Regions from separate parts of the Streptomyces sp. MGP-P1 genome, predicted to be linked through region 2. Evidence: riboswitches for the same ligand, from Rfam matches in the RefSeq annotation. Region 2 holds a riboswitch; the other holds the start of a gene.

Region 1 (4,180 bases), on a different contig from region 2:
GGGTCGCGCTCGCGTGCCACCCGGGGCCGGCGCTCGCGGTGACCGCGCTCGCGTGCGCCCTCGCCCTCGGCTCCGGGCTCGGCGGCCCCCGCTCCGCGCTGGTCACGGCCGCGGTGCTGACCGGCCAGCTCTCGGTGGGCTGGTGCAACGACGCGTACGACGCTCGGCGTGACGCCGATGCGGGCCGCCGGGGGAAGCCCGCGGCCGACGGCACGGTCGGGGCGCGTGCGGTGTGGGCCGCGGCAGTCGTCGCGCTCGCCCTGTGCGTACCGCTGTCGCTGGCCTGCGGGGCCCTCGCCGGCACGGTGCACCTCGCCGCCGTCACCGCCGCCTGGCTCTACAACCTGCGGCTCAAGGCGACCGCCCTGTCCTGGCTGCCGTACGTGGCCGGATTCGGCGCCCTGCCCGCCGTCGTCGCCCTCTCCCTGCCCGCCGGACCGTGGCCCCGGTGGTGGACGGTGGCGGCCGGCGCGCTGCTCGGGTTCGCGGCGCATCTGGCCGACACGCTCCCGGACATCGCGGCGGACCGGGCAGCCGGGATCCGGGGCCTCCCGCACCGGCTGGGCGACCGGGGCACCCGGCTGCTGCTGCCGGTGCCGCTCCTCGGCGCCACGGCGGTACTGGGGTTCGGCCCGCCGGGACCGGTGGACGCCGCGGGTGCCGCGGCACTCGTCCTGGCCGGTGCGGCGTCGCTCGTCGGCCCGGCGCTCGGCCGCCGGTGGCGCAAGGCCGCCCTGGCCGGAGCGGTGGCCGTGGCCGCGGTGGACCTGGCGCTGCTGCTGGCCCGGGGTGCCGCGGGCGCCTGAACGAGCCCGTCGAACCACTGACCTGACGGTCTGTCATTCATGGAGCCGGCATGGTCTCGGTCGGGCTCCTGCCCGTGGCCGCGAGCGCGGCTGAGGCCACCGATCCGGCCCCGAGGCAGGCCCGTCGTCGCCGGCCGTGTGTGGACCCCGGCCGGCCAGTGGCGCCGGCGAGAACATCCGGATCGACACGTCCGACAACGGACCCGGAATCCTGGCGATGGGCGGCGCGCGCGGCAACGCGACGCTCACGAACGTCGCGATCACCGACTCGCGCGACGGCCGCGTACTCGGACGTGCGGTCGATGGGGAAGCCGAGGAAGTTGCTCAGCGGCTGCTTGGTCCGCGTCCGCAGTCAGAAGGAGCGGTCGTCGGGCCTGGTGGTGTCGCTCATGGACACACCTCACTCTCAGCAGAGTGCAACAGGTTCCCCTGTCGATCGCGTGGTAAGTCACTAGAAACTCGGGGGTAACTTCCCGGTACGCCCGAGTGGCCCCGGACCATGAGGTCCGGGGCCACTCGGGCTCGGGCGCGGAGGATCAGTAGGCGCCGAAGACGTTGTCGATCGAGCCGTACCGGTCCGCCGCGTAGTTGCACGCGGCCGTGATGTTGGCGACCGGGTCGTAGCTGTCGGTCGAGGTGCCGGGCACGTGGTAGGCCTGGAAGGTCGGGTCGATGACCTGGAGCAGACCCTTGGACGGGGTGCCCTTGACCGCGTTGGAGTCCCAGTTGTTGATCGCGGCCGGGTTGCCCGAGGACTCGCGCATGATGTTGCGGTGGATGCCCTCGTACGTGCCGGGGATGCCCTGCTCGGCCATGACCGCCAGCGACTCCTTGATCCAGCCGTCGAGGTCGTTCGTGTACGTGACGGCCTTCTCTGCGGCCGGAGCGGCCTTTGCCACGGGAGCGGCGTCGACGCGCTCCGAACGGTCGGCACGGTCCGCCTCGGCACCACGCGCGGCGGACGGGGAAGCCTTGGCGGCCTTGTCCGCCTTACCGCCCGAAGAGGCAGTTCCGAGGGTCAGCTTGATACCGGGCTGAATAAGATCGGGATTCTCTCCGATGATCTTCCGGTTACCTTCGTACAGCTTCTCCCAGCCGCCGCTGACGGAATATTCGCGGGCGATCTTGGAAAGCGTTTCACCGGCCGCCACGGAATGCTGGGCGGGCGCGGCCGCCACGGCGGAATTCGCCTGGGCCACCGAGGCGGGCGCCACGGCCTGCTGCGGCGCGGCGGCGGGCACGGGGGCGGCGAAGGCACTGGTGGCGCCGATCACCGGGAGGGCGAGGACGGCTCCACCCGCGGTCACGGCGGCGAGGCCGCGGCGCAGCGAGGTGGACGGGGAACGACGGTGCTTACCCTGTGCGGGCATGGGGGATTTCCTCTCCGGCGCCTGCGAGGTGAGCTGTCGGGTTCAGACGGGAGATGTCTGGCCGCACGCTCGTGCGGCTTCACCCCAAGCCGTTCCGGTTACGGATCGGCGACTTACCTGGGTCCCCCGCTCCTGCCGTACGTGAGTGGGTTTCGGATTCCCGGACGGCGGCAGGATTCGGCGTTCCATCCGGATTGAGGGTGACCGTAGGCGAGAAACGCCGAACAGAACAAGCCCCGCATTCCGGATTCCCTTTTCCACGCAAGATCGAAAAGCGGAATCGCCGGATCGGGGCACTCCGTCACGTCGTCAACTTTGTTCGCGCAGAAGGGAACCGATGCTTCCAGTTCCGCGTCCGCCCTCCCGGACGTGACGCTCACCACTCCCTCGCGGTGATGGCTGAAACGAGGTCAAGCAAATGCCCCAGCGGCCCCAATAGACCCTTTATCGAGCAGAATTCCCAAAAGAAACAAATCGCCCATATCGACATAGGGAAACGGGCTAATCGGACACTCTAGGCAGGGCCGGCCGAAGGGCCCGCGGGGCGATCGCTTACGGTGTGCGGTGGAGATTAGTAAGCCCACCCTTACCTCCGACGTACGCTGTACCTGCCCGCGTTCGCCCGCCCCGAAGGATCACCACGCCATGACACGCCCCGTCCGCGTCGCCATTGTCGGAGCCGGCCCCGCCGGTATCTACGCTGCGGACGCGCTGCTCAAATCCGAGGTCTGCCAGGACCCGGGGGTCTCCATCGACCTCTTCGAGCGCATGCCCGCGCCCTTCGGCCTCATCCGCTATGGCGTGGCCCCCGACCACCCGCGGATCAAGGGCATCGTCAAGGCCCTGCACCAGGTGCTGGACAAGCCCCAGGTCCGGCTCTTCGGAAACGTCAGCTACCCGCACGACATCGGCCTGGACGATCTGCGCTCGTTCTACGACGCGGTGATCTTCTCCACCGGCGCCGAGGCGGACCGGGCCCTCGACGTCCCCGGCATCCAGCTGGACGGCTCCTACGGCGCGGCCGAGTTCGTCTCCTGGTACGACGGGCACCCCGAGGTCCCCCGCACCTGGCCGCTCACCGCGGAGAAGGTCGCCGTGCTCGGCGTCGGGAACGTGGCCCTGGACGTGGCCCGCGTCCTGGCCAAGACGGCGGACGAGCTGCTGCCCACCGAGATCCCGGACAACGTGTACCAGGGCCTGAAGGAGAACAAGGCGCTGGAGGTGCACGTGTTCGGGCGGCGTGGCCCCGCACAGGCCAAGTTCAGCCCGATGGAGCTGCGGGAGCTGGACCACTCCCCCAACATCGAGGTCATCGTCAACCCCGAGGACATCGAGTACGACGAGGGCTCCATCGCGACCCGCCGGGAGAACAAGCAGGCCAACATGGTCGCGCAGACCTTGGAAAACTGGGCGATCCGCGATGTCGGCGATCGCCCGCACAAGCTGTTCCTGCACTTCTTCGAGTCCCCGGTCGAGATCCTCGGCGAGGACGGCAAGGTCGTGGCGCTGCGCACCGAGCGCACCGAGCTGGACGGCACCGGCAACGTCCGGGGCACCGGTCGGTTCACGGACTGGGACATACAGAGCGTCTACCGTGCCGTCGGCTACTACTCGGAGGAGCTGCCCAAGCTCCCCTTCGACGTGGCCTCCGGCACCGTGCCGCACGAGGCGGGACGCGTCATCGCGGGCGACGAGCACATGGCCTCGGTCTACGTCACGGGCTGGATCAAGCGCGGTCCGATCGGTCTGATCGGACACACCAAGGGCGACGCGAACGAGACGGTCGCCTGCGTCCTGGAGGACCGGGCGGCCGGCCGGCTGCCGGAGCCGGCCGCGCCCGCTCCGGAGGCCGTCGAGGCCTTCCTGGAGGACCGCGGCGTCCACTACACGACCTGGGAGGGCTGGCACAAGCTGGACGCCCACGAGCAGGCGCTGGGCGCGGCCCAGGGCCGTGAGCGGATCAAGGTCGTGGAGCGCGAGGGGATGCTGGAGGCCTCCGGCGCC
Region 2 (4,180 bases):
CATGCACTTGAAGCCGTTGCGCTGGGCCAGCTCGACGGCGTCCAGGGTCTCGGTCAGCGAACCGATCTGGTTGACCTTCACGAGCAGGGCGTTGGCGGAGCCCTCCTCGATGCCGCGGGCCAGACGCTCGGGGTTGGTGACGAAGAGGTCGTCGCCGACGATCTGCACCTTGGCGCCGATGCGGTCGGTGATGACCTTCCAGCCGGCCCAGTCGTCCTCGTACAGCGGGTCCTCGATGGAGACCAGCGGGTACGCGGAGACGAGCTCCTCGTAGTACTCGGTCATCTCGGCGGCCGAGCGGGACTTGCCCTCGAACTCGTAGACGCCGTCCTTGTAGAACTCGGACGCGGCGACGTCGAGCGCGAGCGCGATGTCGCGGCCCGGGACGTAACCGGCCTCCTTGATGGCCTCGACGATGAGGTCCAGGGCGGCGCGGTTGGACTCCAGGTTCGGGGCGAAGCCGCCCTCGTCGCCGAGTCCGGTGGACAGGCCCTTGGTCTTGAGGACCTTCTTCAGCGTGTGGTAGACCTCCGCGCCCCAGCGCAGGGCCTCGGAGAAGGACTCCGCGCCGATCGGGGCGATCATGAACTCCTGGACGTCCACGTTGGAGTCGGCGTGCGAGCCGCCGTTCAGGATGTTCATCATCGGAACGGGCAGCAGGTGCGCGTTCGGGCCGCCGAGGTAGCGGAAGAGCGGCAGGTCGGACGCCTCGGAGGCGGCGTGCGCGACGGCCAGCGAGACGCCGAGGATGGCGTTCGCACCGAGCGACGCCTTGTTCTCGGTGGCGTCGAGGTCGAACATCGCCTGGTCGATGAGGCGCTGCTCGGTGGCGTCGTACCCGACGAGCTCCGGGCCGATCTGCTCGATGACGGCGAGGACGGCCTTCTCGACGCCCTTGCCCATGTAGCGGTTGGGGTCACCGTCGCGAAGCTCGATGGCCTCGAACGCACCGGTGGAGGCACCGGACGGAACAGCAGCACGGCCCGTGCTGCCGTCGTCGAGGCCAACCTCGACCTCGACCGTGGGGTTGCCCCGGGAGTCGAGGATTTCCCTGGCTACGACGACGTCGATGGACGGCACGAGGCATCTCCTTCTGGGATCTGACACTGGTTGTGCGGGGTCACTGTGGCCCTGCGGCACGAGCCTATCGGGCCCGGCCGCGTCGGTCGGCCGACCGCCCGCGTCCTGGGACGAAAAAGGTCCCAAGGGCCTGCATCATGGGACAAAACTCTAGAAATCTACTGAGTGGTAACGACAAGAGGTGAACGCATGCGGGCCTTCGGCGCCCGCCGCCCAAGAAGAACCCGGCCCGGCGCGCTGGGGGGACGAGCGCGCCGGGCCGGGGAGCCGTGCGAGGAGAAGTGCCGCCGGACGCTTCTCCTCCGGGGAGGAGAGACGGCGATTACTTCAGGTGGAGCTGCTGACCCGGGAAGATCAGGTCGGCGTCCTTGACGATGTCGTCGTTGAGCTTGAAGATCTTGCTCCAGCCGCCCTTGACGTCCTCCGCGTCGGCGATGGTGCTCAGGGTGTCGCCGGTCTTGACCTTGTACTCGCCGTCGCCCTTCTGGACCTTCTCGCCGGTCGGGGTGGTGACGGTCTTCTTGCTCTCGGCCTTCTCGCTCTCGGCCTTGGGGGCCTCGCGCTGCTCGGAGCGCGTGGTGGGCTGCTCGGCCTGACGCTCGGGCTGCGCCTGCTCGGGCTTGCTCTCGCCGGAGCCGGAGCCGGTGTTCACGCCCGGGTCCACACCGTCGTTGGTGAGGCCGCCGGCGCCGGCGCAGGCCCAGGCACCCGGGCCCTGGAGGTCGAGGAGCTTCTCGGCGGTGGCGATCTGCTGGTCCTTGGAGGCCAGGTCTGCACGGGAGGCGTACTGCGTACCGCCGGCGGCGGCCCAGCTGGACTGCGAGAACTGCAGTCCGCCGTAGTAGCCGTTGCCGGTGTTGATGGACCAGTTGCCGCCGGACTCGCACTGGGCGACGGCGTCCCAGGTCTCGACGGAGGCGGCGGAAGCGTTGGTCGCGCCCATCAGCGGGATGGCGACGGCGGCACCGGTGACACCCGCGAGGGTGGCGATACGGGTGGCCTTGGACGGGCGGCGGTGCTTGCCCTTGCTGTTCAGCAGCATGGAACGAATCTCCTCACCGACGCCTACGAGGTGAGCTGTCGGGTTCGGGCTGATGAGTTGCCCGGTCGCGCGGTGCTGCTCGCGACTTCACCCCTAGCCGGTCCCGTACGTCCCCGTCGGTTCGACGAGGCGTCCGGACCCGGCGGCTTACCTGGGTCCCCCGCTCCTGCCTACGGCGCTTACGCGTCTGTTCCCTTCGACCGACGGCAGGATTCGGCGTGACGGTCGACGGGGCCCGCGGTGCGAGCGGTTCCGACCGTAAACACAGGCAACCCCGACATTCAAAGACGGACATAGGGGGCATTCGGCCCGAACTCGCCGTAGCCGGTGGGCCGTTTCCGCAGGTGGGAGGCGATACGCCCGGACCGGCCGGTCGAAAAGCACCAGTTGAAGCAAAGAGACCCATGTCTCACTTACACAAAAGTGGACATAGGTCTCTTAACTGCCCCGATTTTCGGGGTGTTTCGCCGGGTTCGATCAGTTGGCGGCGGGAGCCTCGGCGGCCGTCTCGGCACCCTCCGGGGCGGCCCGGTCCACACCCTTGCCCGCATCCTGATCCAGGCCCAGATCCAGGTTCTGGCCGGGCAGGATCAGGTCCGGGTCGGCACCCAGGAGGCCCTTGTTCGTCTCGTACAGGCCGGTCCAGCCGCCGGGGATCTCCTGGGCGTCGGCGATCGCCCAGAGGTTGTCCCCGGGCCGCACGGTGTACCCGTCGGCGGCCGCCGCGCCACCGTCCCGCGCGCCGCCTTCGCCGCGCGAGGCGTGCCGGCCGGACTCACGGGGGTCGTCCTTCCGGTCCGCGTCGACCTCCTCGGGCGCGGGGCGCCCCGGTGCTTGCCCCCCTGGCCGTCCTCGTCCGCCGAGGCGTCGGGGGCGGTGGAGGGGTCCGAGGCGTCGGGGGCGTCGGAGGCGGGCGGGGCGGAGGGCGTCACCGAGGAGTCGGGAGTCCCGCTCCCCTTCTCCGCGCCACCTCTACCGCCCTTGTCCGCCTCATCACCCTTCTCCCTCTTGCCCGCTTCGCGCGATTCACCGGTTGCGTCCGCTTCGTCGGCCGGGGTGGAGGTCGGGTCGGCCGAGGGGTCCGCCGACGGATCGGCGGACGGATCCGCGGACGGCGAGGCGCCCGGGTCGACGCCGGGCAGACCGCCGCCCACCGCGAGGCCGGAGATCACCGCACAGCTGGGCCAAGCCTTCGGGCCCTGGTCGTCCAGGACCTTCTCGGCGACGGAGATCTGCTGCGAGCGGCTGGCGAGGTCGGCGCGGGGCGCGAACGCCGTGCCGCCGTACGCCGACCAGGTCTCCTGCGAGAACTGGAGCCCGCCGTAGTAGCCGTTGCCGAGATCGGCGCTCCACATGCCGCCGCTCTCGCACTCGGCGACCCGGTCCCAGGTGGTGGCCTCGGCCGCGTGCGCGCCTCCGGCGCCGAGCAGCGGGATGGCGATGGCCGATCCCGTCACGCCCGCGGCGACGATGATGGCGGGTGCCTGACGAGGGCGGCGGTGTCTGCCGTTCGCGGAGCCCATGGGTATGCCTTCCGTGCGACTGACAAGCGAGTGGCCTGAGCGCCGCACAGCGGATTCCGTGCCTGCTTCGGCGCCCAAGTGACGCGTGAGCAAGGTGCGACCGACGCGTCGAACCGTGAACCTAGCGGGACTCGAACGTGTGTCACAAGTCGATGCAGCGCAGATCACGTGCAAGTCACGGAGTTGACGCTGTGTCACTTTTTCCGGATCGACTATCCGGTTCGAACTCGACCGGAAGGGTGCGCAGTCCACGCATGATGAGTCCGCCGCGCCAGCGCAAATCGCCAGGTTCTCCCGCAAGTCGCAGGTCAGGAAGGCGCCTCAACAGGGTGGTCAGTGCGGTCTGCCCCTCCAGCCGGGCCAGCGGCGCCCCCAGGCAGTAGTGGATGCCGTGCCCGTAGCCGAGGTGCTGATTGTCACGCCGTGCAAGGTCCAGGGTGTCCGGATCCGTGAACCGCTCCGGGTCGCGGTCGGCCGCCGCCAGCACCACGAGTACGGGGTCCCCGGCGGCGATCTCCTCGCCGCCCAGGGTCAG

Evidence for each region. A riboswitch is a leader RNA that binds a small molecule or an ion and turns the genes downstream of it on or off. The one in region 2 is predicted to bind cyclic di-AMP.
Region 1: another riboswitch for cyclic di-AMP. It lies ahead of AC3CH1_RS01390 (transglycosylase SLT domain-containing protein); the one in region 2 lies ahead of AC3CH1_RS22300 (transglycosylase family protein).

The regions. Positions count from the first base shown of each region.
Region 1 is NZ_JBYMEM010000001.1:313,695-317,874, forward strand. It holds gene AC3CH1_RS01385 (UbiA family prenyltransferase) at 1-806, shown strand, start outside; gene AC3CH1_RS01390 (transglycosylase SLT domain-containing protein) at 1,343-2,176, opposite strand; cyclic di-AMP (ydaO/yuaA leader) riboswitch at 2,180-2,338, opposite strand; gene AC3CH1_RS01395 (FAD-dependent oxidoreductase) at 2,822-4,180, shown strand, end outside.
Region 2 is NZ_JBYMEM010000007.1:119,012-123,191, reverse strand. It holds gene eno (phosphopyruvate hydratase) at 1-1,080, opposite strand, end outside; gene AC3CH1_RS22300 (transglycosylase family protein) at 1,403-2,122, opposite strand; cyclic di-AMP (ydaO/yuaA leader) riboswitch at 2,128-2,310, opposite strand; partial or broken gene AC3CH1_RS22295 (transglycosylase family protein) at 2,600-3,645, opposite strand; gene AC3CH1_RS22290 (cytochrome P450 family protein) at 3,821-4,180, opposite strand, start outside.